DNA from 3 places in the Pseudoalteromonas sp. CF6-2 genome. Region 2 is predicted to be linked to each of the others. Evidence: predicted binding sites of a transcription regulator. Region 2 holds the regulator's gene; each other region holds the start of a gene.
What was found. Region 2 encodes MetJ, which represses methionine synthesis genes. Its sites were predicted from a motif close to TAGACGTCTAGACGTCTA; they were not measured.
Positions count from the first base shown of each region.

Region 1: a site for MetJ is predicted at 4,629-4,646, ahead of metE (5-methyltetrahydropteroyltriglutamate--homocysteine S-methyltransferase). Genes of this name have one in related genera too.
Region 3: a site for MetJ is predicted at 5,209-5,226, ahead of metA (homoserine O-succinyltransferase). Genes of this name have one in related genera too.

Region 1 covers NZ_CP091442.1:1,401,381-1,409,609, reverse strand. The annotation lists gene L3Q70_RS06530 (EAL domain-containing protein) at 1-2,120, shown strand, start outside; gene metE (5-methyltetrahydropteroyltriglutamate--homocysteine S-methyltransferase) at 2,158-4,431, opposite strand; gene L3Q70_RS06520 (LysR substrate-binding domain-containing protein) at 4,719-5,606, shown strand; gene L3Q70_RS06515 (Nif3-like dinuclear metal center hexameric protein) at 5,727-6,479, opposite strand; gene L3Q70_RS06510 (hypothetical protein) at 6,629-7,006, shown strand; gene L3Q70_RS06505 (HPP family protein) at 7,037-7,513, opposite strand; gene L3Q70_RS06500 (TetR/AcrR family transcriptional regulator) at 7,614-8,156, shown strand; gene L3Q70_RS06495 (amidohydrolase family protein) at 8,211-8,229, opposite strand, start outside.
Region 2 covers NZ_CP091442.1:406,500-414,728, forward strand. The annotation lists gene priA (primosomal protein N') at 1-1,928, opposite strand, end outside; gene rpmE (50S ribosomal protein L31) at 2,162-2,377, shown strand; gene L3Q70_RS01970 (malic enzyme-like NAD(P)-binding protein) at 2,913-4,154, shown strand; gene metJ (met regulon transcriptional regulator MetJ) at 4,230-4,550, opposite strand; gene metB (cystathionine gamma-synthase) at 4,776-6,035, shown strand; gene metL (bifunctional aspartate kinase/homoserine dehydrogenase II) at 6,041-8,229, shown strand, end outside.
Region 3 covers NZ_CP091442.1:858,186-866,414, forward strand. The annotation lists gene cyoD (cytochrome o ubiquinol oxidase subunit IV) at 1-292, shown strand, start outside; gene cyoE (heme o synthase) at 435-1,319, shown strand; gene L3Q70_RS04005 (histone deacetylase) at 1,400-2,308, opposite strand; gene L3Q70_RS04010 (PilZ domain-containing protein) at 2,362-2,727, opposite strand; gene L3Q70_RS04015 (TlpA disulfide reductase family protein) at 2,763-3,254, opposite strand; gene ettA (energy-dependent translational throttle protein EttA) at 3,371-5,044, opposite strand; gene metA (homoserine O-succinyltransferase) at 5,291-6,238, shown strand; gene L3Q70_RS04030 (homocysteine S-methyltransferase family protein) at 6,228-7,295, shown strand; gene metH (methionine synthase) at 7,305-8,229, shown strand, end outside.

The DNA of each region.
Region 1 (8,229 bases), 990 kb from region 2:
ACAGAACTGAAATCGATTTTGATCAAGGGATCACCGGTTATGTCGCATCGTCAGGACTCCCTCTAATGGTTGGCGATGTCACTCAAGATAGTCGTTATATAGCGGATGCCCGCCCTGCTCTTTCTGAGTTATGTGTGCCCCTTGTTTATAAAGAAAAGGTCTTAGGGGTGATTGATTGCGAGCACCCACAAAAACATTACTATACAGATGCACATTTAGAGGTGCTCTCAACTGTTGCTCATTTACTGAGTGCAAAAATAAATCAAGTTCGCACCGTTGAAAATTTACAACAAACAGTAAAACAGCTAAATGATGCTCAAAAGCTTGAAAATAGTATGTTGCAAATTGCAAATTTAACCTATCAATCAAGCGAGCTAGACAGCTTTTTTGAATCGCTCCACTGTATTATTACCTCTTTACTGCGAGCTGATAACTTCTTTATTGGCCTGTATGACAAACAACTAGATGTACTTGATTTAGTCTATATTATTGAAGAAGGTGTTCGTTCAAACGCACATAAAAAGATTTCCAAAGAATTACTCAAGGACACCGCCTCGTATTACCTTTTAACAACAGACCAGTCTCTGTTATTTAATAAAGAAGAATTTGCAAAGCATATAAAGGCAGGCCATTTTAAAATGGTCGGCAGACAAGCAGAATCTTGGCTCGGTGTGCCTTTTAAGGTTAATGAGCGTATCAGTGGCGTAATTGCAGTTCAAAGCTATAGTGAATATTACCATTACAGTGAACATGATCGTGCTCTTCTGACTTATGTAAGCCGACAAATAAGTATGGCAATTGACCGTCAACTTTCGCGCCAAGAACTGGAACATAAAGCGCTGCACGACGAGCTCACAGGCTTGGCAAACCGCTCATTACTTATCGAACGAGTTAAACACGGGATCTTACGCTTGGCTCGTTCTGATGAACAAAGTCAACATGCCCTACTTTATTTAGACTTCGATCGCTTTAAGAGTATTAACGATTCGCTCGGTCATGAGGTTGGCGATCATTTTTTAGTCAAAATTTGTGAGCTAATACAAGGAACAATTAGAAATACAGATACATTCGCACGCTTGGGTGGTGACGAATTTGCTATTTTTATGGAAAACATCACTGACAAACAACAAATTGATGATGCACTTGCACGTATCCAACTGGCACTTGCAGAGCCTCTCAATATCGATGGTCACCTATTGCAAGCTTCAACGAGTATCGGTGTTGCATTTTGTACAAGTGAAAAAGACAAGGCTTATAAGTTACTGCAACATGCTGATGCAGCTATGTACGAAGCAAAATCTTCAGGTCGCGGACAAGTCAAATTTTTCAATAACACAATGCGCAAAAAATTAAAGTCACATGCAGATATTGAAAATGACTTACAACATGGCATTGAGCATAACGACTTTGAACTTTACTACCAGCCTATTTTTACTATTCAAAGTAATGAAGTTGTTGGTTTTGAAGCGCTTGTTAGATGGCATCACCCTAGCAAAGGTTTAGTGGCCCCCAATGATTTTATTCCGATCGCTGAGGACACAGGGCAGATTATTAATCTTGATTTGCACTTATTAGAACTTGCCGCAAAGCAGATATTCGCTTGGCATAAACAAGGAACACCTTTTTTACGTGTCACTGTCAATGTGTCATCTAGGCATTTTGCAAGCCTCGACTTTGTGAGTCAGATACATGACTTATATAAAAAGTATCAATTACCACTGGGCTCTTTATGTTTAGAAATAACAGAATCAGGCTTAATTGGTAACCTAGAGTTGGCAACAAAAATAATAGAAGGCCTTGCTCCGCTTGAAGTCAAACTATGTTTAGATGATTTTGGTACAGGTTACTCTGCACTTGGTTATTTACATCAACTGCCCATTCATATTTTAAAAATTGATAAAAGCTTTATTGATCATTTAAGGAAAGAGCATAACCCACTTGTTGACGCTATTCTTTCATTAGCCCAATCATTAAAACTGGATGTAGTGGCGGAGGGAATTGAAACAGAGCAACAATTAAACATTTTAAAACAAACACAATGTAAGTTTGGCCAAGGCTTTTTAAAGGCCAAACCTATGCCAGCCAGTGAAGCTGAAAAAATAATTCTAAATGGTCTTTAAAGCCTAAGAGTTACTTAGGCTTAGTATGTTTATGAGGTTAGCCTAACTCTCGGCGTAACTCTTTAGCGGCATTAACCATATTTTGTAATGCTAAGCGTGTTTCTTCCCAACCGCGGGTTTTTAGACCGCAGTCAGGGTTGACCCAGAGCCTCTCTACTGGCACTTTTTTAGCCGCTTTGTGAATTAAGTTCTTAATCCAAGCAATATCGGGGATATTTGGGCTGTGAATATCATACACCCCTGGCCCGATATCATTCGGATAATCAAAATCCTCAAATGCTTTTAATAGCTCCATATTTGAACGAGATGTTTCTATCGTGATGACATCTGCATCCATGTCTGCAATACCCGCTATGACGTCGTTAAACTCCGCATAACACATATGAGTATGAATTTGTGTTTCATCTGCCACTTTCGATGCACAAACACGAAACGCATAAGCAGCCCAGTCCAAGTACGATTGCCAGTCACTTGATTTTAATGGTATACCCTCTCTAAAAGCGGGCTCATCGATTTGAATTATCTTTATACCAGCTTGCTCTAAATCGACAACCTCATCACGAAGCGCTAATGCTATCTGCTTAGCAATGGTAGGTTTATCTAAATCATCACGGATAAATGACCAAAATAGAATAGTCACCGGACCCGTTAGCATGCCTTTCATTTTCTTCGTTGTTAGAGATTGTGCATAGCGCGTCCATTCAACTGTCATAGATTGCTCTCTCGACACATCGCCCCAAATAATCGGGGGTTTTACACAACGCGTTCCATAACTTTGTACCCACCCAAATTGGGTGAATGCAAAGCCTTGCAAAAACTCCGCAAAGTACTCAACCATATCGTTACGCTCTGCCTCACCATGCACCAAAACATCGAGCTGTAACGCCTCTTGCTCTTCAACAGCATAGCGAATTTCTGCTTCCATCTGCTGACGATACTCAGCAGCAGGCAAAACCCCCGCTTTAAATTCTTTACGTGCTTTACGTATCGATTGAGTTTGCGGGAAAGATCCTATCGTGGTGGTCGGTAGTAAAGGTAGCCCAAGTGCGCTTTGCTGTTTGGCTATTCGAACGGAGAATGGACTAGACCGTTTAGCATCTTTGTTAGTTAGTGTACTCAGACGGTTTTGCACATCTTGATTATTAACTCTCGCTGATATTAAACGTTTCTTAACTGGCTCACTGTAATCATACAGCAACTGTGTTTGCCCTGTGTTAAGCGCATTACGCAATAGTTGTAACTCTTCGCCTTTTTGTTTGGCAAAAGCAAGCCACGATTTTATTTCCCCCTCTAATTGCTGCTCTTGGTCTAAATCGACAGGTGTATGAAGCAACGAACAAGATGGCGCAAGCCACAGGTTATCGCCTCTTTTTTTAGCTAACGCGTGCAATACAGAATACTTTTGCGTTAAATCACTGCGCCATATATTACGACCGTCAATAATACCCAGTGAAAGTACCTGTTGCTGTGTGATTAAGGTATCAAGCTTTGATATATCGACATTTCCTGCAACACAATCAAAATGCACACCGTCTACAGGGTAATTAGCTATATCGGCAACATAATCATTTACTGAGTCAAAATAACTGGCAAGTAGTAACTTCACACCTTGTCCTGAGAGCGTCGCAAAACTTGTTTTAAGTGCTTTTTGCTGGCCAGAGTTTAATTCTAAGGCAAGAACAGGTTCATCTATTTGAACCCACTCAACACCCAGCTTCGCAAGCTTAGCTAATACCTGTTGATAGACAGGTAAAAGCTTTTCTAGTAATGATAACGTATCAAACGGCTTTCCTGCAGGCTTAGCCAAATGTAAATAAGTCACAGGGCCAACCATCACAGGCTTCACCTTGTGGCCTAATTGATGAGCTTCTTGCACATGCTCAAATAGTTCAGTCCAAGTCAGTGCGAATGTTTGATCTTCCGATAACTCAGGAACAATATAGTGATAATTTGTATTAAACCATTTTGTCATCTCACTTGCTGCACATTGACATCCAGTAGGCGCTTGCCCTCTAGCAATTCTAAAAAGTGTATCTAAGTCAACGTTACCTTCCTCACTATAGTGGCGCTTTGGAATTGCTCCCACCAAAAGTGATGTATTCAAAACATGATCATACCAAGCAAAGTCACCTACAGGCAGTAAGTCAATACCGGCATTAGCTTGTAGTGCCCAGTTTTCTTGTCGAATAGACTTACCTCGTTCGAGTAATACTTGCTGGTTTATTTTTCCTGCCCAATAAGATTCTATTGCGAACTTTAACTCACGTTTCTTTCCTATTCGAGGAAAGCCTAAATTATGTAGTTGTGCCATACCCATTCCATTTAGCTGTTTAGATGTCTAAAACATTAGCGATGAGATAAACCTAATTCAACTGATGCTTTCTCAGTTTCAACTTGAGGTAATTTCATGGATTTAAAAAATAATTTAAGTAAAATATAAATGACAACGCTGTCAATTTATTTAGTAAAAGTATATTGTAAATATGAGGTAAAATTCCTCTGAAACTTTAGACGTCTAGACGTTGAAAAAACATAATTGTAGGCGTACTATGTCCATAATCTGAGTTTGACTCACATTTTTCATGAGATTTTTTAAAGATGATCGATATTAAACACTTAAAAACCATAGCAACCCTTAAAGAAACAGGATCTTTGGTCAATACAGCCCGAGAGTTGTTTCTAACGCAATCGGCTTTATCGCATCAAATTAAAGATCTTGAGAATAAATTAGACTGTCAACTTTTCGAGCGTAAAACGCAGCCTGTGCGCTTCACGCCACAAGGTATGCTGTTACTGGAGTTAGCAAACGAAGTTTTACCGCGTGTTGAAGCGACAAAATGCCGTTTAAAAGAAAGCCTTAATCAGCCAATTTCAAACCTGCGCTTAAGTGTCGAATGCCATGCTTGCTTTCACTGGCTATTACCGACTATAAAAGAGTTCAACAACTTTTGGCCAGATATTAAAGTCGATTATGAAAGAGGCTTTAGTTATGACGCTATTCCTGATCTAATCAATGATGAACTGGACTTAGTACTCACCTCTGATATCCGTGAGCCAGACAAATTAGAATACGCACACTTATTTGACTTTAAGTTAAAACTGATTGTTTCACCTGATCATGAACTGGCCAAAAAAGCCTATGTCACCGCACTGGATTTAAAAAACGAAACGATAATTTCTTACCCCATTCCACGTGAACGCCAAGATATCTTTAAACATTTTATCCAAAATGCACGATTCGATGGCACGCTGAAAACGGTTGACCAAGGCTTATTGATTTTCCAGTTGGTGAGTGCTGGTATGGGGGTTGCGGCTTTGCCCGATTGGTTAGTGACCCCTTATGAAAGCCAAGGGCTTATTAAATCGATTCCGTTAGGTGCGTTAGGGTTAACACGCCCGATGTATTTAGCAATGAAAAAAAATATGAAAGATAACCCTGTTTATCGCCACTTTTTAAATACCTGTAAACAAAATAACGGCCGTTAATAAAAGCTCACGTAACTGACATGGTTACATGGGCTTTTATGCTCCCTTGCTGGTTCAGTCCATTGGCCCGTGAAATATGCGCCACTGCTTTGATGCAAAGGCGCAGTAGTCTCCATAGAATCAGACAGGATTATCGATATCAATAAAGGTGACATCAAAACCATGCTGCTCAGCTAATAACTCACCCAGAGCTTTAATGCCATAGCGCTCTGTCGCATGGTGACCTGCTGCAAAAAAATCGATACCTTGTTCACGTGAGCTGTGAATCGTTTGTTCAGATGCTTCACCTGTCAAATAAGCATCAATATCCTGCGAGGCAGCTAAATCAATATACCCTTGCCCACCACCAGTACACCAAGCAATAGTGTCAATTTTCTCTTCTCTAACTAAGCTTGTTAACGGTGCGCGATTGAGTACTTGGGCAATTTTGTCGGCAAATTCTTCACCCGTTAATGGTGTTTTTAAACGCCCTTTTACCGGCACACTATTAGGACCGGATTCAAGCCCAGCAGTAAACTCAATATCGAGTAACTTTGCCAATTGCGCGTTATTACCAATGTCGGGGTGTATATCTAGCGGCAAATGATAGCCATATAAATTAATATCATTCTTTAAAAGCGCTGCAATACGGCGTTTTTTCATACCCGTAATTGACTGCGACTCCCCTTTCCAAAAGTAGCCGTGATGTACCAAAATTGTATCTGCATTTTCGGCTATCGCTGCATCAATCAATGCTTGGCTTGCTGTTACACCCGTTACTATTTTTTTTACCTCGCTCGCGCCTTCAACTTGTAAACCGTTGGGGCAGAAATCAGCGATTAATTCAGGCTTAAGAATGTCATTTAGTAATTGAGTAAATTGTTTGCGTTGCATATAAAACCGTTCTCCAACCCTCTATTTTGTGCAAATTTTGGCGGTTATGAGCGAAAAATGAAAGGAAAATCGCAAAAAATTGAAAAGTAAGCTGAAAATAGGTATAAATATATATTCTTAATCTGTGTTTACAACGTATAGGGTCTCTGATGAGCAAACTAGACAAAACAGAAGTGTTAAATGCCTTCGAAGCAGCATACGAAGCAGCGAATGGTAAGAAACCTGAAATTACTACAAAACCTGGTTGGTATAGCATCGATGGTGGCAAAAACTTGCGCCTAGCCGATGTTGCAGCGCTGACTGAAGAGCTTACTTCTGGTAAAACAGCTGAGCCTAAGGCAGAAGAAGCACCAAAAGCCCCAGCGAAAAAAACCAAAACTAAAACCGCTGCGCCAGCTAAAACAGCAAAAAAAGCATCATTCACTGTTGTTAAAGCAAACGATGATGGTTACAAAGCTGAAGAACTTTGGATCGTTAACCTAGCTGAAAAAGACCACGATTGTCGTTTACCACGTGGTGTTGTGTAATTTACTTACACTTAATAATTTTAAAAACCACTACTCGTTAGTGGTTTTTTTATATTCATCCAGCTGAATATTTAATAGCCATTGACTAAAATAACCAAATAGCACAATAAAAATAGTGCCAATCAATACAGGCATTACTAAGAAATCCCAACTTTGCAAAGATTGCATAATCAAAATTGGATTTGCCCCTGCCGCGGGATGTATTGTGTCTGTCAACATCATGAGACTGATTGCCAGCCCTGTGGCGATAGCAATTTCAACAGGCCCTACACCGACATAATTTACAAATACAACGCCAATTAATGCAGTCAAAAGGTGCCCTCCGATGACATTTTTCGCTTTCGCAAGCGGGCTGTGTGGTACACCAAATACCAACACCGCAGTTGCACCAAATGGTGCCATCAACCAAATACCGTAATTTCCTAATTGCTGTAAATAGGCCAACACAAAAATTGCCATACAAGCAATTACACCTGCGATAGCCGCTTTACTCACCTTATTTTCCATAACGCCTCCTAAAAGTAGACCGATTTGTCTACTCGGCAAATGGTAGACAAGTCGGTCTACTTCTGTCAAGCTATCATTAGTCGCCAATTGAGATCTTGTTATGGATAAACGAACACATATTATTTTGACCGCCCTGTCACTTTTTTATCAAAAAGGCATTCATAGTGTGGGAATAAACGAGATTATTAGTGTCGCGGGTGTCGCTAAAAAAACCATGTACCACCATTTCGTAAGTAAAGATGAACTATTACTAGCGTGCCTTAGTGAGCGACATAACAGGTTTTTAAATTGGTTAACGCAAGCCACCAGCAAGCAAACAACTATTGAAGAATTTAAAGTCGCTTTGATCAGCTGCCATGAAGCGTGGTTTAATTCTAAAGTGACTGAATTAGGTGATTTTAATGGCTGTTTATTTATTAACACTGCAGCCGAATTTGCTGATCCTGCCAACCCAATTAATCAAGCCTGCAAAGAGCATAAAATGGCAGTGCAGCAGTTAATAAAACTGCGCTTATCAGCGTGTAATAACATGGAAAGTTCGCAGCTGGACTCGTACAGCCACTATTTGATGACACTCGTTGAGGGTATGATCTGCCAAGCAAAACTGGTAGGAATTAAACAGTTTCCTCATTTAAAACAATGAATAAACAATAAAAAAGCGGCACTATGGCCGCTTTCAGTTTAGATTTTCGCTATGTTAGATTTTTTCAAAATAT
Region 2 (8,229 bases):
TTATGTCCTTCAGCACGCACAATCGCCATATTCGTAATGGGGGGAAGCAGGGCATCTTCTCGCTCAGTCAAGGCGTAACGCGCAAAGTCTTGGTAGCCATTATTAACAAGGTCTTGCAGTAGCGGGTGCTCAGGAAAGTGCGTCTGCAATAACACGTGCCCAGGCTCACCACTACGTCCAGCACGGCCTGCTACTTGTGTTACAAGTTGCGCTAAATGCTCAGTGGCACGAAAATCACATGAATAGAGGCCACTATCGACATCTAAAATCAGTACTAAACTAACATCGGCAAAATGGTGGCCTTTTGCCAACATTTGCGTGCCAACTAAAATACGAGCGCCGCCTTGGTTGATGTCATCGAGGGCTTTTTCTAGGCTACCTTTACGGCGTGTTGAATCACGGTCGATACGGCTAATAGGAATATCGGGAAAGGTTTGCGTTAAAAACTCTTCGATTTGCTCAGTGCCTTTACCGTTTGGAAAGATCTGCGTACTGCCACAATCAGGGCACTGATGAGGCACGGTATGTTGTTCACCACAGTGGTGACAAATCATTTGGCCAATGGCTTTATGAAATGTTGCGCTGGTACTACAACGTGAGCACTCACTTAGCCAGCCGCATTCATGGCATATAAGCGTAGGTGAAAAACCACGGCGATTTAAAAATACCATAACTTGCTTGCCACGCTCTAAATGTTGGCGCATATAAGCAAGACTGGCATGAGCGATGCCAGCTTGCTCAGGTTGTCCTTTCATGTCCAATAGTTGAAACTGATTATCGGTGCTGGTTTGTGCTCGCTGTGTTAAACTAAGTAGCTGATATTTATTAGTAATCGCCTTATGCAAGGTTTCTAATGCAGGTGTCGCGCTGCCGAGTATCAATGGAATATTATGTTGGAAGGCTCTGTAAGCGGCAAGATCTCGCGCATGGTAGCGTAGTGTATCTTGCTGTTTAAATGAGCTGTCATGCTCTTCATCAACAATGATCATGCCTAGTGATGAAAAAGGTAAAAATATACTCGAACGTGTGCCGATAACTATCGCACAACTGCCTTTTTCACAAAAGCGCCATGTTTGTAGGCGCTCGTTATCAGTGAGTGCCGAATGCCATAGCATAATGGGCGTATCAGGAAAGCGACGACGAAAACGATTGACGGTTTGTGGGGTTAGACCTATTTCAGGAACCAAAACCAAAGCTTGTTGGCCTTTTTTTAATATTTCTTCAAGGCATTGTAAGTAAACTTCCGTTTTGCCGCTGCCAGTCACCCCTTCGAGTAGAAAGCTTGCAAACCCATGGGCTTGGTTAATGGTAGTACAAGCGACAGCTTGTTCTTTATTGAGAGCCGGTTTTTTACTCACTGTTGGTGCGTGTTGCTGCCATTGATTGTCATGCTCAATAAATTGTTTGATTAGCGCTTTCTCTAGCAGGCTATCAATTGTTTTTTTATTAAAACCGAGCGCTTTTAATTCGGTTAACGATGACTTACCCGACTGCGCAAGTTGCTTTAATAAGTTGAGTTGCGTTTTCGCCCGTAAAGAGGGGAGCTTTGCCCCTTTTTCAGTTAACTCAACCATATTAATGCTGGTTTTGTCAGGGCATTCACCTTGTCTTAAAGCAGCGGGCAGTGCAGTATGTATGGTCTCACCTAAAGGATAGCAGTAGTAGCGAGCTGTAAACTTTAATAGCTCTAAATGACGTTTGGATAAAATCGGGGCTTCGTCAATCACCTCTATGATGGCTTTTATCTTCTCTTTAGGGATGTCAGTACTTGTTTTCGTGGCAAGTATGACCGCTACTTTTTTTTGTGGGCCGAATGGCACAAGAACACGCATGCCCGGCTGCAATTCAATGTTATGCAACAGCGGTTCAACTTTATAATCGAAGGTACGCGGTAAAGGGACTTTTATGGCAACTTCTACAAAGTGCATGGTGGCTCAACGAAAACAAGAACAGACAGATAATGTACTAAAAATAGTCGTAAAAACCTACCAACAAATGCTAGGTCAAGCGCCGTCTGTTTATTTTTTTAGCGAAAGATGCATTTAAAGCTTGTCGCAGAGCGTATTGGCCTATAAAATACGCGGCCTATTAATTGTATTAACGACGTATGGTGCCAGACTACGGGTTTGGAGAGCGATGCGGCCTTAACTAGAGGTTCCCTATGAAAGAAGGTATTCACCCTAAGTACGAAGCTATCACTGCAACTTGTTCATGTGGTAACAAATTCGAAACTAGCTCTACTTTATGTAAAGACATCCACTTAGACGTATGTTCTGAGTGTCACCCGTTTTACACTGGTAAGCAAAAGATTTTAGACACTGGCGGCCGTGTTGATCGTTTCAACAAGCGCTTCGGTGCACTTAGCAGCAAGAAGTAATGTCTGCTGTTTAGTTAAAAAAAGCACCTTAGGGTGCTTTTTTTATACCTGAAATTAACAAAGCATGATGTTAGACGCTATGCCGAACCTGCTGTTTTCACTCACTTCCCATATAACTATTTTTGCTTGTTATGCTCATTATGTCGCTAATTTTGCAGACAAAGTGCAATCCCTTCGCTATATTCTGAGATGTATAAATGATTCCAAAAGTTACAAAAAGTAATAAATTTAAATAACTTTGTAAGTAAATGCAGGCAATGTCGTCGAAATGGTCATTTGGAACTAATTTCGGTTATTTGCAGTGTTCGTGCATATAAAATACAAAAACAGGTGCTTAAAAGGTCATAAATAGGTGAATTTTTATGTCTGATTAATCGCAACTATGCACAGAAGTTGTGGGTAAATCCTTTTAAATTAAGCGATATAGCATATAACAGGATAGACCTGATAATACTTGGAATTTTTATACATTACAGGTATCGTACTGATGCAAGCTCTCTCACTTTTTAACTTTTTTGCAGGATACTATCGCGTTATGTCAGATTTCCGTGAACAAGCATTACATTACCACGCTCACCCCGTTCCAGGTAAAATTAGTGTTGAACTAACCAAGCCGGCCGAAACGGTTAACGATCTCGCTTTAGCTTATAGCCCAGGTGTGGCTGAACCAGTTCGTGAAATCGCTGCTGATCCAGCAAATGCCTACAAATATACTGGTAAAGGTAACATGGTTGCGGTGATTTCAAACGGTACCGCAATTTTAGGTTTGGGTAACTTAGGCCCTCTTGCATCAAAACCTGTCATGGAAGGTAAAGCATTACTATTCAAACGTTTTGCTGGCCTTGATTCAATCGATATTGAAGTAAAACATCGCACTACAGAAGATTTCATCAATACGGTTGCAAACATCGCTGATACGTTTGGCGGCATCAACCTAGAAGATATTAAAGCACCAGAATGTTTTGAAATTGAAAAAGCGCTTATCGAGCGCTGCGATATTCCAGTTTTCCACGATGACCAACATGGTACAGCTATTGTTACTGCTGCCGGTATGCTTAATGCCCTTGAAGTACAAGGTAAGGATATCGAAGATGCCATTATCGTATGTTTAGGAGCTGGTGCGGCAGCTGTTGCTTGTATGGAGCTGTTAATTAAGTGTGGTGCATTACGTGAGCATATCTATATGCTTGACCGTAAAGGTGTGATCCATACTCGCCGCGATGATTTAAACGAATATAAGCAGTTGTTTGCTAACAACACTGATAAACGTACATTACAAGACGTTATTGCTGATGCGGATGTATTTGTAGGTGTATCTGGGCCAGATTTATTGACGGCGGATGACTTAAAGCTAATGGCAGACAAGCCAGTGGTGTTTGCGTGTTCAAACCCAGATCCTGAGATTGCCCCAGAAGTTGCACACAGTGCGCGCAATGATTTAATTATGGCAACGGGTCGTTCAGATTTTCCTAACCAAGTAAATAACGTGCTTTGTTTCCCGTTTATTTTCCGCGGTGCGCTTGATGTGCGTGCAACGGCAATTAATGATGAAATGAAAATTGCAGCTGTGCATGCTATTCGTGGTATTGCCAAAGAGCCAGTACCAAGCGAAGTATTAACAGCGGCTGGCGTTGAATCACTTGAGTTTGGTGCCGAGTACATCATTCCGAAGCCAATGGACCCGCGTTTATTACCACGTATCGCGCGTGCTGTTGCAGAAGCGGCGGTTGAGTCGGGCGTTGCGCAAATCGAAATGCCAGAAGATTACATGCGTTAAATTTATTTACGCTAATAAAAAACTCAGCCTTAGCTGAGTTTTTTTATACCTGTGAATCGGCGTCTATCCGATGGCTCATTCAGAATCAAGTACAGGGATATCTAATCCCATTTCAAGCATGATCTTTTTCACTTCTTCAGGGACTTTTTCTGGGTTGTCTTTGCGTAAGTCGTCATCATTTGGTAATGGCTGACCTGTAAAAGCATGTAGAAAAGCTTCGCATAGAAGCTCACTATTTGTCGCATGTCGTAGGTTGTTGATCTGACGACGAGTGCGTTCATCTGTTAATACTTTTAGTACATTTAGCGGAATTGATACGGTAATCTTTTTAACTTGTTCTGATTTTTTACCGTGTTCTGCGTATGGGTGAATGTATTCACCGTTCCATTTAGCCATAAGTAATTTCGTTGCCTCGGTTATAAGTAGTTCACGCCTTTTTCACAGCGCAAAGATGCGGAAATTTTATCTCTTTAAAAAAGATAGTCAAATACTAGTTATTTAGCCATCTAGTCGTGTAAATGTATAAACTTCTTTATGTCAGCCACAAATGCTTTGACTTCTCATAATTGATCATCTAACCTTTTAGACGTCTAAACATCCAATTAATGAGTAGGTGATGAAATGAGTGAAAAAAATAAAGCGACGATAGCTGTTCGTCATGGTATCGAAGCTGACAAACATCATGGTGCTGTCGTTCCACCTATCTATTTATCAACCACCTATTCATTTGCTGATTTTGATACTAAACGTCAGTATGACTACGGACGCAGTGGTAATCCGAATCGTGATATTTTGGCTGAAACACTGGCTGAACTTGAAGGCGGTGCAAAAGGCATTATTACAGCAACGGGTATGTCTGCGGTGCATTTAGCAACACAGCTTTTAAATAGTGACGACACTTTAGTGATCCCGCATGACTGCTATGGTGGCAGTTACCGTTTATTCACATCATTAGAAAAGCGCGGGTTATTGAAGCTAAAAGTGTTAGATTTAACCAACAGTGAAAATCATCAAGAAATTTTAGCAATCAAACCAAAGCTTATCTGGATAGAGACACCCAGTAATCCAATTTTGCGTTTAACTGATATTAAAGCGATCACCTCAATTGCTAAGCAATGTGGAGCTTTAGTTGCTGCCGATAATACGTTCTTATCACCAGCACTCCAAAATCCAATTCAGTTTGGTGTAGATATCGTCGTACATTCAACGACTAAGTATATAAATGGTCACTCAGATGTAGTAGGTGGTGCAGTGATTGCCGCAACACAAGAGCTTGGTGATGAACTAGCTTGGTGGGCAAATAACATTGGTATTACCGGTGCACCATTCGATAGTTATTTAACCCTTCGTGGTTTGCGAACATTAAATGTGCGTCTAAAACAACACCAAGAGAATGCGTTTGCAATCGCTCAGTATTTAGAAAATTCGCCTTTTGTTAGTCAGGTTTATTACCCTGGTCTTGCTTCTCATCCTCAGCATGAGCTCGCTAAAGCGCAGCAACGTGGCTTTGGTGGTATGGTTAGCTTTGATATTAAAGGTGATATTAATGACGCTGCTGCGTTTTTAACAAGCTTAAAAGAGTTTAGCCTTGCAGAGTCATTGGGTGGGGTTGAGAGCCTTATTTGCCATCCTGCGACAATGACTCATGCTGGCATGGATCCTAAAGCACGCCTTGAGGCAGGTGTGGGCGATACACTCATTCGTATTTCTGTCGGTATTGAAGATATTAACGACTTAATTGCTGATCTGGAACGTGTTTTCAATCAAGTTAAACCAGGCGAAGGCTTACAAGCGGGCCAACCTAAAGCCGCTCAAGTACAGCCAACTAATCAGCAAAATACATCGTTTAAGTTAACGCCTGCACATACGGCATTGTGGTAGAAGAAATGGTTAATATTGTTCATAAATTTGGTGGCTCAAGCCTAAGCTCAGCCGAGCGGTATCAAGCAGTTGCGAACATTGTGTTGGCAAACACTGAGCTAGGCGATTGTGTTGTTGTATCAGCCTCTGGGAAAACGACAGACACACTTGTAAAGCTCTGGCAGAGCTATCAACAAAATGATAATCAAGCTGTGAGTGATATTTTATTGCTTATTGATAATAATCAGCGTGCACTAATCGAGCAGCTATTAGTGTCGCAGAGTAAGCAACATGCATTAGCTAAACTAAAAGATGAATTAGCATCACTGACAGCGTTAATTGCCCAGCAACAACTACATGAAGCACCTTTACTTGCTCATGGTGAGGTTTGGTCTGCTCGGTTACTTGCAGCCTATTTAAATCAACTCGGTTTAGAATCTAAAGATGTTGATGCAAGACAGCTCTTTACTTTGCATGATGGCCAATTGTTGCATCAAAAAAATCAGCAAAGTTGCAGTGAGTTAATCAACCATAACCAGATCAATGTTGTGACGGGGTTTATTGCCGCTGATTGCCAAGGCAATACCGTAACCCTAGGGCGCAATGGCAGTGACTATAGTGCCACACTACTGGCTAGTTATACCTTTGCAAAGCAAGTTTCAATTTGGACTGATACACAAGGTGTATTTAGTACAGATCCTCGCAAAGTTAAAAATGCTGTTAAGTATAACAAGGTATGCCGTGAACAAGCGAATTTGTTAGCCCGTTTAGGTAACCCTGTATTGCATGCTAAGACATTGTCGCCGCTAAAAGGTAGCGACATTAAACTCGTTGTAAGAAGCAGCTTTGACTGTGAGGCAAGCCCAACAGAGGTTGTAAAAGAGGGGTACAGTAAAGCTAAACGTTTTATTACGACCCTTGATAACATTGACTTGCTTCGTATTGATAAATTAAGTAGTGGCGAAGTGGGTGAATTGAGCCAGTTGATTCAGCATAGCCTGCATCACTTTGTAAAAGCCGGCGATACCTATCTGTTAGTGCCAGGCTCGTGTACACATCAAGTTGTAAGTTACCTTGCAGGGCGTGCCAATATTGTTGAGTCTAATTTAAGTGGTTGCGCGGTGGTAGCGCCAAGTAGTGATATTAGCTCACTCGCAGAGCAAACAACGGCGTTATTAAAAGAGCAAAGTATCAACACACGCTTTGTACAGCAAGATGAAAACTACGTATTAGTTTTAAAAGACCAAGCGATTGATAGTGACGTGCTGACCTTACTACACGACAAGTTAATTAATAAAGGCCAAGAGTTGGCTGTGATTGTTGCTGGGCTGGGTAATGTTGGGGAGGTGTTTCTTTCACAACTACAAGCGCAGCTAAAACGCCTTTCAGAACACTATGAAGTGAAAGTGGTCGCTTTACTTCGCTCCAAGCAAATGCTGTTTAGTGCTAGTGGTTTAAACACTGAGATGTGGCAAGAACAGTGGCAAAATGAAGCACAAAACTACGAAAAAGAAGAGCTATTAACACGTATTAGTGAACTCGATTATGAGCACAAAGTGATCGTAGATATCACAGCTAGTGAAGCGTTTAGCCTTTTATACCCTGATTTTGTTGAGCTAAACTGCCACCTGATCAGTGCTAATAAATATGCTGGTACGGCAGCTAATAGTTGGTATCAAAACTTACGCAGTAATTTAGCTGAGCGTAATTTATTATGGCGTTATAACACCAGTGTTGGTGCAGGTTTGCCTATCAACTTTGCACTCGCTGATCTGCAAAACAGTGGCGATAAAATTAACCGTATTGAAGGGGTTTTTTCCGGTACTCTGTCGTGGTTATGCAGCAGTTATGATGGCAGCGTGCCGTTTTCTGATTTAGTACTAAAAGCACAGCAAATGGGTTACACAGAGCCTGATCCTCGTGAAGATTTGTCGGGTCGAGATATGCAACGTAAGCTGCTTATTTTAGCACGTGATCTTGGTCTTGATTTAGAGCTTGATGATATTGCTTTAACACCATTAATGCCTGAAGAGTTGGCCGCGGGTAGTTGGCAAGATTTCTTAGCAAATAAGCATTTACTTGATGAATTTATGACGATAAAAGCTGAGCAAGCACAAGTCGAAAATAAGCTTGTTCGCTATACCGGCGCGATTACCATTACTCATGGCAACGTGAAAGCTGAAGTTGGTCTAGTTAATGTAGCAAAAGACGATGT
Region 3 (8,229 bases), 450 kb from region 2:
CAGTATCAAAGACTATTTAGTTGGCTTTCTACTGTCAGTGGTTTTAACGGCTATTCCATTTTGGGCTGTAATTAGTGGGTCGTTTTCAAAACCAGCCACCGTATGGTGCATTGTAACGATGGCTGTTGTGCAAATTTGGGTGCATTTAAAGTACTTCTTGCATTTAAGTTTTAAAACTGAAGACGGCAAGGCCAGCTCATTGTCATTTATCTTCAGCGCTATCATTATCGTAATGGTGGTTGGTTTGTCGGTGTGGATCATCTACGAATCGAACGCCATGATGATGTACTAATAACAATTACTTTGTAATTGATTAAAGAGTTTACGAAAGGAGCTGGTTAGTTTGAGGTTGTGTCTCCAGTTCTTACAGTCTGTTACTAGCTAGTTTCTTTCGTAATTTTGCGTTTGTGCGAAATATTAGAGGAGTCGAGGAAGTGTTTCGACGTTATTTAAATGTCACTAAACCTGGCATTATCATGGGCAACTTAATCTCCGTCGCGGGAGGATTCTTGCTAGCCTCTCGTGGTGATGTTGACCCATGGTTAATGGTCGCGACCTTGCTAGGGTTATCTTTAGTCGTAGCATCTGGATGCGCAATCAATAATGTCATTGATCGTGATATTGATGTTGCTATGGCGCGCACTCGCAAACGCGTCACAGTCACTGGCGAAATGTCAGCAAAGGCGGCTATGACACATGGCATCGTGCTTGGTGTTTTTGGTTTCACATTATTAGCAGTGTATACCAACGTAGTGGCACTCTTATTTGCTACGTTTGGTTACGTCATTTACGTCGGTGTGTACAGCTTATATATGAAGCGTCGTTCTGTGTACGGCACCTTTGTAGGGAGTTTATCGGGCGCAGTTCCACCTGTGGTGGGCTATTGTGCGGTAACTGGGCAGTTTGATGCTGGTGCTGTGATTTTATTGGTAATGTTTAGTTTATGGCAAATGCCTCATTCATATGCAATTGCAATCTTTCGTTATAACGACTACCAAGCGGCCAGAATTCCTGTGCTACCTGTAGCGCAAGGGATTGAGAAGGCAAAGCATCACATTGTTTTATATATCGCCGTGTATGCGTTGGTTGTGATGTTATTAACCATTAGTGGTTATACAGGTTTAGCTTTTATGGCTGTGGCTTGTACAACGAGTTTTTGGTGGTTGCTAATGGCGCTCCGTGGCTATCGTCGTAATATTGATGTAAGCGGCTGGGCGCGCCAAGTATTTGCTTTTTCGATAGTAAATATTACGGTTTTGAGTATAGCGATGGCTTTAGATTATCATTCGGTAGCTCCACAGCTACTTGTTTTAACTTAGAAAAAAGTTGCTAACATATCCCAATGTTACAGTAGCAAAGGCCCGGTTCTTTTCTCCACCGGGCCTTTTTTCGTTATTGTTTAAAAGCGTGCAGCTTGCTCTACCACTATGCCATGGCGAGCGGCAAGACGACGGTGATCTTTATCGTAACCACCACCAATTACCGTTGCGACAGGTACATTGCGCTCTAGGCAACGCTTAAGGACTAAATGATCGCGTTGCTCTATCCCTTGCCAGCTTATATCAAGTTTTCCTAAGCCATCCTCTTGCCATACATCAACACCTGCATCATAAAGCACTAAATCTGGGTTAAGGGTGTTTAATAAATAACTCAGAGTATCGTCAACAACGCCTAAGTATTCACTATCCGCCGCATTGGGTGCTAATCCTATGTCTAAATCGCTGGCTGACTTGCGAAACGGAAAATTCTTTTCGCAGTGGATAGAGCAGGTATAGGCATAGGGCTGATGCGCGAGCATTGCTGCGGTACCATCACCTTGGTGAACGTCTAAATCAAAAATAAGTATATTGGTGACTTCACCACTTTTTATTAGGGTTTCGCTGGTAAACGCTAAGTCGTTTACCATGCAGTAGCCGGATCCAAAGTCAGTATGAGCATGGTGGGTGCCTCCTGCTAGATGGCAAGTTATACCATGCTTCAAGGCAAGACGCGCCGTTTGCAAGGTGCCAAGTGGGGCGGTAAAAGTACGCGCCATGAGTTGCTCAGACCACGGCAGGCCGATACGGCGCATTGCTTTTTCGTCAAGGCGGTTATGCCAAAGGTCATAAATATAATTATCGCAATGTACTAGTTCGAGAGGTTCTGGCGTGCCTAACTTTGGTTGGACTAAATTACTATTAATAAGACCAAGGCTTTTTACATGTTCATATAAGTATGCAAATTTGCTCATTACAAAGCGATGCTTCGGATCGAAGTTAAATGAGTAATTAGGATGATAGACGATAGGTAAATGTGGATTTAAATTCATTGAATACAGCACAGCCAGTTTTTAACTATGGTAATAAAGTTACCTTTAATAGTCTATTCGGGTGTATGTATTAGCATAGTTAGCTCTCGGTGTAATAGGTCATCGTCTCCTAGGTTTAGCTCTACTAACCGCTTTAAGTGAGTGATGCTATCAATATCGATATGGACACAGTGTAAGCCTAAATGAAACGGCTCAATATGCCTGATTTCAACAGACATATTAATAGTGATTTGGCTTTCTGGCAGCGAGAAAGTAAGTTCTGCCAGCGCATTTTTATCAGCCAAGAGCTTATCAGGAAGGCTTATCAGTGCCCCATTTAAAGATATATCGAGTAATTCACAATTGTATGTGTGTTCATTCATAACCAATGTTGCTGGTGTAGAAAACAAGATACGCGAATACTTACGACGATTTTTCATAATAACCCTTAGCGATGCTTAAGCTTAGAGTATAGTCAATCACTCACGAGTTTGGCGGCATTGTCATGAAGTTTTTTATCGTCAGGGTCTGATGTGGTGGTTAGCCAAATAACTTGGCCTTGTTTATTGATAAAAAGCGTTGTGGGTGTTCCTTTTACGCCAAGTTGTTGCGCAATCAGATCTGCCTTTATTGCTGTTTTAAAATGATGCCCTCTGTTTATTAAAGATTGTTGAGGTGTTGCATCATCGTCTTCACGAAAGCTAACACCTATCACGCGAAGGCCGTGACGTTTATATTGTTGATGAATTTTCTCAAGTCCAGGTTGAAGCTTTTTACAGTATGGGCACCACGTTGCCCAAAAGTGAAGAATATAAGGCGTGCCAAGTAATTCAGCCGTTTTAAGCTGGCTCCCATCAGCCATTTCAAGCGTGAGAGGAGGAAGTTGTATGGGGTTTTCAAGTTCAGATGCAAAGGTGCTATTTATAAAGCATGAGAAGAGTAGAATAAGTGCTAGCAGGTGTTTCATGAGATTAGTTCTTTTTTAAAGTTGGTACTTTAATAAGAACTAAATGCAAACATTTTTCTTTCAAAATAAAAAGCCCTGCGTGTGCAGGGCTCTGATAATGATAGCTTAAGTATCAATTAACCTATTTTTTTGTATTTAATACGCTTAGGTTGCGCCGCTTCTGCGCCTAAGGTTTTCTTCAACCACTCTTCATATTCTGTGTAGTTACCATCGAAGAAGTTAATTTGGCCTTCGTCACGGTAATCAAGAATATGTGTAGCAATACGGTCAAGGAACCAACGGTCATGCGAGATACACATCACACAGCCAGGGAACTCTAAAATAGCGTTCTCAAGTGCACGTAGTGTTTCAACGTCTAGGTCATTGGTTGGCTCATCCAGTAGTAATACGTTACCACCTGCTTTTAATAGCTTAGCTAGGTGTAAGCGGTTGCGCTCACCACCTGATAAGTCTTTAACGAATTTTTGTTGGTCGTTACCTTTAAAGTTAAAGCGGCCAACATAGGCACGGCTTGGGAATTCAAAGTTACCAATTTTTAATACGTCTTGACCGTTAGAGATTTCTTGGAAAACCGTGTTGCTTTCGTCCATGTCACCACGGAACTGATCAACGGTTGCAAGCTCAACAGTATCACCCACAAGGATCTCACCGCTATCTGGCGTTTCTTCACCACTTAGCATTTTGAATAGGGTTGATTTACCCGCACCATTGGCACCGATAATACCTACGATAGCGCCTTTTGGCATTGCAAAGTTTAAGTCATCGATTAATACGCGATCGCCAAAGCTCTTCTTCAGACCTTTCACTTCGATAACTTGGTCACCTAAGCGCGGACCAGGTGGAATGAATAGCTCATTCGTTTCGTTACGCTTTTGGTAATCGTTTTGCTGTAGCTCAGAGAACTGTGCCATACGTGCTTTAGACTTAGCTTGACGGCCTTTCGGGTTTGAACGCACCCATTCAAGTTCTTGCGCGATTGATTTTTGACGTGCTTTTTCAGATTTCTGCTCTTGTTGTAAACGTAAATCTTTTTGTTCAAGCCACGATGAGTAATTACCTTCCCAAGGAATACCTTCACCACGGTCAAGCTCTAAAATCCAACCTGCTACGTTATCTAAGAAGTAACGGTCGTGGGTTACAGCTACCACGGTACCTTCGTAGTCGTGTAAGAAGCGCTCTAACCAAGCAACTGACTCAGCATCTAAGTGGTTGGTTGGTTCATCAAGAATTAGCATATCTGGTTTTTCAAGTAGTAAACGACAGATCGCAACACGGCGTCGCTCACCACCCGAAAGGTGTTCAATTTTTGCATCCCAAGGTGGTAAACGTAATGCATCAGCTGCACGTTCTAACACGTTGTCGATATTGTGACCATCGTGTGCTTGGATGATAGCTTCAAGTTCACCTTGCTCTTTCGCAAGTGCATCGAAGTCAGCACCATCCATTGCATACTCGTTGTATACTTCATCTAAGCGATTCAGTGCATTTTTAACTTCGCTTACTGCTTCTTCTACTGTTTCGCGAACTGTTTTGTTCTCGTCTAGCTGCGGTTCTTGCGGTAAGTAACCGATTTTAGTGCCTGGTTGAGGGCGAGCTTCACCTTCAAAGTCTTGGTCAACACCGGCCATAATGCGAAGTAACGTTGATTTACCTGCACCGTTTAGACCTAGCACACCAATTTTTGCGCCTGGGAAAAAGTGTAAAGAAATATCTTTTAAGATAGTGCGCTTAGGTGGCACAACCTTAGATACTCGACTCATCGAGAATATAAACTTGTCTGGTAACACCATGAAAGAAGCCTTCAATTTATAATAAAAATTAACAGCAAGTATTGTATACCCAAACTACCTCAAAATACAGAATTCAGCGTTTATGATAGGCTTAATATCAAGGTGTTATTTACTCAAAGAGTCATACATTTTAATTAATGGCCACTCAGAAATATCACTTCATTTGGACATCTAAACATCTAGAGGTTGAAATTTCTAACTATCCGTTCATAATTAGCAGTCAGATAAGTATGCTCGGAGCCAGCTATGCCCATTACAGTAAAAGATGAATTGCCTGCTATTGCAAAGTTACGTCAAGAAAACGTGTTTGTAATGCCAAAAAGTCGCGCGAAAACGCAAGAAATACGCCCAATGCGTTTGGCCATCTTAAACTTAATGCCAAACAAAGTTGAAACCGAAGTGCAGTTTATTCGTTTGCTCGCTAACTCACCGCTGCAAGTTAATGTTGAGCTGTTGCGCTTAGATACTCACCGCACCAGTAGTAACTCTGAGCAGCACATGGATACGTTTTATCGTTATTTTTCAGAAGTGAAAGATAATAACTACGATGCCATGATCATAACAGGCGCGCCGCTTGCTCATTTAGAGTATGACGAAGTTGCTTACTGGGATGAACTAAAAGTTATTTTAGATTGGGCAGAGCAGCATGTTACGTCGACGTTGTTTTCGTGTTGGGCGGCCCATGCGGGGCTTTATCATCACTATGGCCTTAAGCGTGAACTTAAACCAAATAAACTGAGCGGGGTATTTACCCATAAAAGTTACTTTGACCATGCAGCACTTACCCGTGGTTTTGATGATACCTTTTTAGTGCCACACTCTCGCTATGGTCATATTGATATCGACAAGATCACTGCCTGCGACGAGCTCGTAGTGTTAGCTGGTTCTGAGCGAGTAGGTGCCTACTTAATTAAAAATAAATCAGGCAGCCAAGTGTATATTACTGGTCATCCAGAGTACGATGCGCATACCTTAAAAGGGGAGTATTTGCGTGACCAAGAAAAATCAGCGGATGCGCCTAAGCCAGAAAACTACTTCCCTGACGATAACCCAGACAACGAACCGTCGAAAACGTGGCAAAGTCATGCCTTTTTATTGTTTTCGAATTGGTTAAACTATTATGTGTACCAAACTACACCGTATGATATTAACTTAGTTAGCCAAGACGTAAGGACTAACAACTATGCCGAGTAATGCAGTGAATAAACGCGAACAATTAACCGAGGCGCTAAAACAGCGAATCTTAATCCTCGATGGCGCGATGGGCACCATGATCCAAGAACATAAATTAGAAGAACAGGATTATCGCGGTGAGCGCTTTAAAGATTGGCATGTACTTATTAAAGGCAATAACGATTTATTAAGTCTAACTCAGCCAAAAATCATTGCTGATATTCACCGTGCTTACTTAGAAGCCGGTGCCGATATCATCGAAACGAATACCTTTAATGCCACGACTATTTCGATGGAAGATTACGATATGGCGAGTCTTAGCCGCGAAATCAACCTCGAGTCAGCGAAACTTGCACGCGGTGTGTGTGATGAGTTTGAAGCAAAAAATCCAAGCAAACCGCGTTATGTAGCCGGTGTACTTGGGCCAACGTCAAAAACCTGTTCGATTTCACCAGATGTAAACGACCCAGGTTATCGTAATATCAACTTTGATAAGCTGGTGGCTGCGTATGTTGAGTCAACACTTGCACTTATGGAAGGCGGTGCAGACCTTATTTTGATTGAAACTATCTTTGATACGCTAAATGCAAAAGCGGCTTCGTTTGCCGTAGAGGAAGCATTCGAGCAAGCAGGTCGTAGTTTACCTGTGATGATCTCAGGCACCATTACCGATGCCTCTGGTCGTACTTTATCAGGACAAACCACCGAAGCATTTTATAACTCAATTCGCCATATTAAACCGCTCTCAATCGGCCTTAACTGCGCCCTTGGCCCTGACTTACTGCGTCAATATGTTGAAGAGCTATCGCGCGTTTGTGAAACCTTTACCTCGGTGCATCCAAATGCGGGTTTACCGAATGAGTTTGGTGAATATGATTTAGAAGCCCCTGAGATGGCCAAAGAAATTATCGATTGGGGCAAGTCTGGCTTTATCAACATTGTAGGTGGTTGTTGTGGCACCACACCGGCTCATATTAAGGCGTTTGCGAAAGGCCTTGAAGGTGTTAAACCGCGCCAATTACCTGAGCTTGAAGTGCGTATGCGCTTATCGGGCCTTGAAGCGTGTAACTTAAACTAGGAAACCGACATGACTGACCAAATTGCTGTATTTACTAACGTCGGTGAGCGTACCAATGTAACAGGCTCGGCTAAGTTTAAGCGCTTGATCATGGAAGAAGATTACGAGACCGCTCTCGATGTTGCCCGTGAACAAGTTGAAAATGGCGCGCAAGTGATTGATATCAACATGGATGAAGCCATGTTGGACTCAAAAGCTGCGATGGTAAAGTTTTTAAACTTAATTGCCTCAGAGCCTGATATCTCAAAAGTACCTATCATGGTTGACTCATCTAAATGGGACGTGATTGAAGCGGGCTTAAAATGTATTCAAGGCAAAGCCATTGTTAACTCAATTTCACTTAAAGAAGGTGAAGAGCCATTTATTCGCCAAGCTAAGCTAATTAAGCGCTTTGGTGCTGCTGCGGTGGTTATGGCGTTTGATGAAACCGGGCAAGCTGAAACCGCTGATCGTAAGTTCGAGATTTGTCAGCGTAGCTACAAAATTCTTGTTGAAGATATTGGCTTTCCGCCAGAAGACATTATTTTTGACCCGAACATTTTTGCTGTTGCAACGGGCATTGAAGAGCACGATAACTACGCGGTTGAGTTTATCGAAGGTACGCGTCGAATTAAGCAAGGCTTACCGCACTGTAAAGTGTCGGGCGGTGTATCGAATGTGTCGTTCTCGTTCCGTGGTAATAACCCAGTACGTGAAGCGATTCACTCAGTGTTTTTATATCACGCGATTAAAGCGGGTATGGATATGGGCATTGTAAATGCTGGCCAATTAGCGGTTTACGACGATATCCCCGAAGAGCTGCGCAAAGCAGTGGAAGATGTGATCCTCAATACCGACCCAGGTGCTGGTGAGCGACTTGTTGAACTTGCACCAAAATACTCAGGTATGGCGCAAGCAGAAAAAGTTGAAGATTTAGAGTGGCGTACTTGGCCTG